Regions from separate parts of the Serratia entomophila genome, predicted to be linked through region 2. Evidence: predicted binding sites of a transcription regulator. Region 2 holds the regulator's gene; the other holds the start of a gene.
The links. Region 2 encodes PhoB, which activates phosphate uptake and scavenging genes when phosphate is short. Its sites were predicted from a motif close to CTGTCATAAAACTGNCNNAT; they were not measured.

Region 1: serA (phosphoglycerate dehydrogenase) is a predicted target of PhoB. The motif match lies at 1,115-1,134, and genes of this name have one in related genera.

The regions. Positions count from the first base shown of each region.
Region 1 covers NZ_CP082787.1:4,081,028-4,083,230, reverse strand. The annotation lists gene KHA73_RS19755 (LysR family transcriptional regulator ArgP) at 1-165, opposite strand, end outside; gene rpiA (ribose-5-phosphate isomerase RpiA) at 370-1,026, shown strand; gene serA (phosphoglycerate dehydrogenase) at 1,319-2,203, shown strand, end outside.
Region 2 covers NZ_CP082787.1:992,832-995,034, reverse strand. The annotation lists gene phoR (phosphate regulon sensor histidine kinase PhoR) at 1-634, opposite strand, end outside; gene phoB (phosphate response regulator transcription factor PhoB) at 659-1,348, opposite strand; gene sbcD (exonuclease subunit SbcD) at 1,550-2,203, shown strand, end outside.

The DNA of each region.
Region 1 (2,203 bases), 1.9 Mb from region 2:
CACGGTGCGCACCAGCAGCGGTTGGCCGAACAGGTTTTCCAGCTGTTTGATGCGTTGGGATACCGCCGATTGCGTGATGCAGAGTTTTTGTGCAGCGCGCTCAAAGCCGCGCTCACGGATCACCGCGTCCAGCGCTTGCAGCGTTCGATAGTCTGGGCGTTTCATCGGAAAGATATCCCTTAAATTAAATTGATACCGGCACTATGCCACATTTTGCAGGTTGCGCAGGTGTAAAAATCACGCGGTCATCTGGCCGCGGCGCGGCTAAAAATGCGGCTCAGGGTGAAGAAGTGTGATCCTGCCTGAGTGAAAAATCGCGTTTTACCCTATAATACGCACAGGTTTTCGTACATAGGCAATGGACATATTATGACGCAGGATGAACTGAAAAAAGCGGTTGGCTGGGCGGCGCTGGAGTACGTGACGCCGGGCACCATCGTCGGGGTGGGCACCGGTTCGACCGCCGCCCATTTTATTGATGCGCTGGGCTCCATCAAGCATCAGATCGAGGGCGCGGTATCCAGTTCCGACGCCTCCACCGCCAAGCTGAAAAGCCTCGGCATTCACGTGTTCGACAGCAACGAAGTGGACTCGCTGGATATCTACGTCGACGGCGCGGACGAAATCAACGCCCATATGCAGATGATCAAAGGCGGCGGCGCAGCCCTGACGCGTGAAAAGATCATCGCCGCCATCGCGCGCAAGTTCATCTGCATCGTCGATTCCTCCAAGCAGGTGGACGTGCTGGGCAAATTCCCGCTGCCGGTGGAAGTGATCCCGATGGCCCGCTCTTACGTAGCGCGCGAGCTGGTGAAGCTGGGCGGTCTGCCGGAGTATCGCCAGAACGTCGTGACCGACAACGGCAACGTGATCCTCGACGTGCATAACCTGAGCATCACCGACGCGGTGGCGCTGGAGAACAAAATCAACGGCATCGCCGGTGTGGTCACCGTCGGCCTGTTCGCCAACCGCGGCGCGGACGTGGCGCTGGTCGGTACGCCGGAGGGCGTGAAGGTCGTAGAATAAATCACCGCCTGCGGCCTGGGGGGGCTTCCCGGCCGCATAATTCACTGGCTAAAACATCTTTTCTCGAATGCGCCAAATTTGGTGACTTATGTCACATTACTGACGCTGGCTCCCTAAAGCTTCTGTCGAAATCTTTCCCTGTGGCATTTTCTGCCAGAAACCGTTAGCAACCTTGAGCCTTGTACTGCCGGGCAGGCAATCGTTTGTATTGCCGACCGCGTTATTTTTGTTATGTTGGATGGGTGCTGTTTCACAACAGCCGCTTCTGAAGTCTGAACATAGGGTCGGGTAAATGGCAAAAGTATCATTGGAGAAAGACAGGATTAAATTCCTGTTGGTGGAAGGGGTTCATCAGAGCACGGTAGATAACTTACGTGCCGCCGGTTATACCAACATTGAATACCATAAAGGTGCGTTAGACACCGAATCGCTCAAGGCATCCATCCGCGATGCGCACTTCGTCGGCATCCGATCGCGCACGCATCTGACCGAAGAGGTTTTCGCCGCCGCAGAGAAACTGGTTGCGGTGGGTTGTTTCTGCATCGGCACCAACCAGGTTGAATTGAAAGCGGCGACCAAACGCGGCATTCCGGTGTTTAACGCGCCATTCTCCAATACCCGATCCGTGGCCGAAATGGTGCTGGGCGAGCTGCTGTTGATGCTGCGCGGCATTCCGGCCGCCAACGCCAAGGCGCACCGCGGCGTGTGGCACAAACTGGCCGTCGGCTCATATGAAGCGCGCGGCAAGAAGCTGGGCATTATCGGCTACGGCCATATCGGCACCCAGCTGGGCATTCTGGCGGAAGGCCTGGGCATGAAGGTGTTCTTCTACGACATCGAGAACAAGCTGCCGCTGGGCAATGCTCAGCAGGTGCGCCATCTGTCCGATCTGCTCAACATGAGCGACGTGGTGACGCTGCACGTGCCGGAAACCCTGTCGACCAAGAATATGATGGGCGCGGAAGAGCTGGCGCTGATGAAGCCGGGCGCTATTCTGATCAACGCCTCGCGCGGCACCGTGGTGGATATCCCCGCGCTGTGCAACGCGCTGGCCAGCAATCACCTGGCCGGGGCGGCGATCGACGTCTTCCCGGAAGAGCCGGCGACCAACAGCGATCCGTTCAACTCGCCGCTGTGCGAGTTCGACAACGTGCTGCTGACGCCGCACATCGGCGGC
Region 2 (2,203 bases):
TGACGTTGGCGAAGAAGTTGCGCCGCGCGCCTTCCAGCTGACGCATCTGCGTCACGTCGCGCGCCACCATCAGCAGTTGGCCTTCGGAATAGGGCATCACGCGGAATTCGACGTAGTGTTCGTTGTTCAGCTGCAGCGTCAGCGGGCGTGAAAACTCCTGCTGTTGCAGATAGTGGCTGAACTCCGGGTAACGCAGCAGGTTGAGAATGTGTTGGCCGTTATCTTCCGGCCAGCGGAAGCCCAGCAAATGCTGCGCCAGCCCGTTGCACCAGAAGATATTGCCTTCGACGGTGGTCATCACCACCGCATCGGGCAGCGACTCGGCCCCGCTGCGAAAGCGCTTGATCAACAACGCCAGCTCGCGGCGGCGGCGGCGGTTGCGCTGCTGCATCTGGTACAGCCCGTAGAACAGCGGCTCCCAGCTCCAGCGCCCGGGGGGCGGCGTCATGCTGCGGTCGATCCACAGCCAGTGGGAAAGTTTGAGTTGATTGTAAAAATTCCACACCAGCGCCGCCAAAGCGGACGCCAGCAGGAACCAGGGCAGATAACCGAAAATCAGCCCCAGCAGCAAAGCAGGCAAACAAAAAAGAGCCAGCTCCAGAGCCAGCCTCTTCCACGACAGACGTTCTAACACGGCGTATTCTCCAGCGCGGCGCGATCAGTAGCGCGTTGAGAACCGGTAGCCGGTGCCCCGAACGGTTTGAACCATTTTGTCATGACCACTGGTCTCTAACGCCTTGCGGAGCCGACGGATATGCACGTCAACGGTACGGTCTTCCACATAAACGTTAGTGCCCCAAACGTGATTAAGCAACTGTTCGCGGCTATAAACACGCTCCGGATGGGTCATAAAGAAGTGCAGCAGCTTGAATTCGGTCGGCCCCATCTCCAGCGCCTGATCGTTGGCCATCACGCGGTGGGAGGAAGGATCCAGACTCAGCCCTTGCATTTCAATCACTTCTTCCACCGCCATCGGGGATATGCGGCGCATGACCGCCTTGATGCGCGCTACCAGCTCCTTGGGGGAAAACGGCTTGGTGATATAATCATCCGCCCCCACTTCCAGCCCGCGCACCCGATCTTCTTCTTCGCCGCGTGCGGTCAGCATCATCACCGGTATATCGCGGGTCAGCGCTTCACGTTTCATATGTTTGATAAACTGAATGCCGGAACCTCCGGGCAACATCCAGTCGAGCAACACCAAATCAGGGAACGGCTCAGACAGGCGCGTCACGGCGCTGTCATAATCCTCGGCTTCCAACGGTTGGTAACCATTCTGTTCCAACACAAAGCACACCATCTCACGGATCGGCGCTTCGTCTTCCACCACCAGTATGCGTCTTGCCATCGTCAATCCTGCCAATGTGTTAGCGATCACAGTTGATTGCGGGCGCCATTATGCGTCAGTTTTGTGACAGATTTATGAAATAAATAGCCATGAAAAAAACCGGTTGTTACAGGCAGTAAGCATAGCGACTATTTCAAAGGACGCAGAAACATCATATTCCCTTTATAATCCCCGCCATTACCTTTTCGCCCCGGGAGTGTCATGCGCCTGATCCACACCTCTGACTGGCATCTTGGCCAGTACTTTTTCACCAAAAGCCGCGCCGCCGAGCATCAGGCTTTTTTGCGCTGGCTGATCGAACAGATCGAGCAACAGCAGGTGGATGCGCTGATCGTCGCCGGGGATCTGTTCGATACCGGCTCCCCACCCAGCTATGCCCGCGAGCTGTATAACCGTTTCGTGGTGGAGCTGCAACGTACCGGCTGCCAGCTGGTGGTGCTGGGCGGCAACCACGATTCCGTGGCGACGTTGAACGAGTCGCGCGAACTGCTTTCCTGCCTGAATACCACCGTCATCGCCAATGCCCAAAGCGACATTGAACGGCAAATCCTGGTGCTGAACCAGCGCGACGGCCAGCCGGGCGCGGTGCTGTGCGCCATCCCCTTTCTGCGGCCGCGCGATCTGCTCACCAGCCGCGCCGGCGAATCCGGCGCGCAGAAGCAGCAGGCGCTGCAGGAAGCGATCGCCGAACACTATCAGACGCTGTATCAGGCGGCCTGCGCCCGGCGCGACCAACTGGGGCTGCCGCTGCCGATCGTCGCCACCGGGCATCTGACCACCGTGGGCGTCACCGCCTCCGACTCGGTGCGCGATATCTACATCGGCACGCTTGACGCGTTCCCGGCTCAGGCGTTT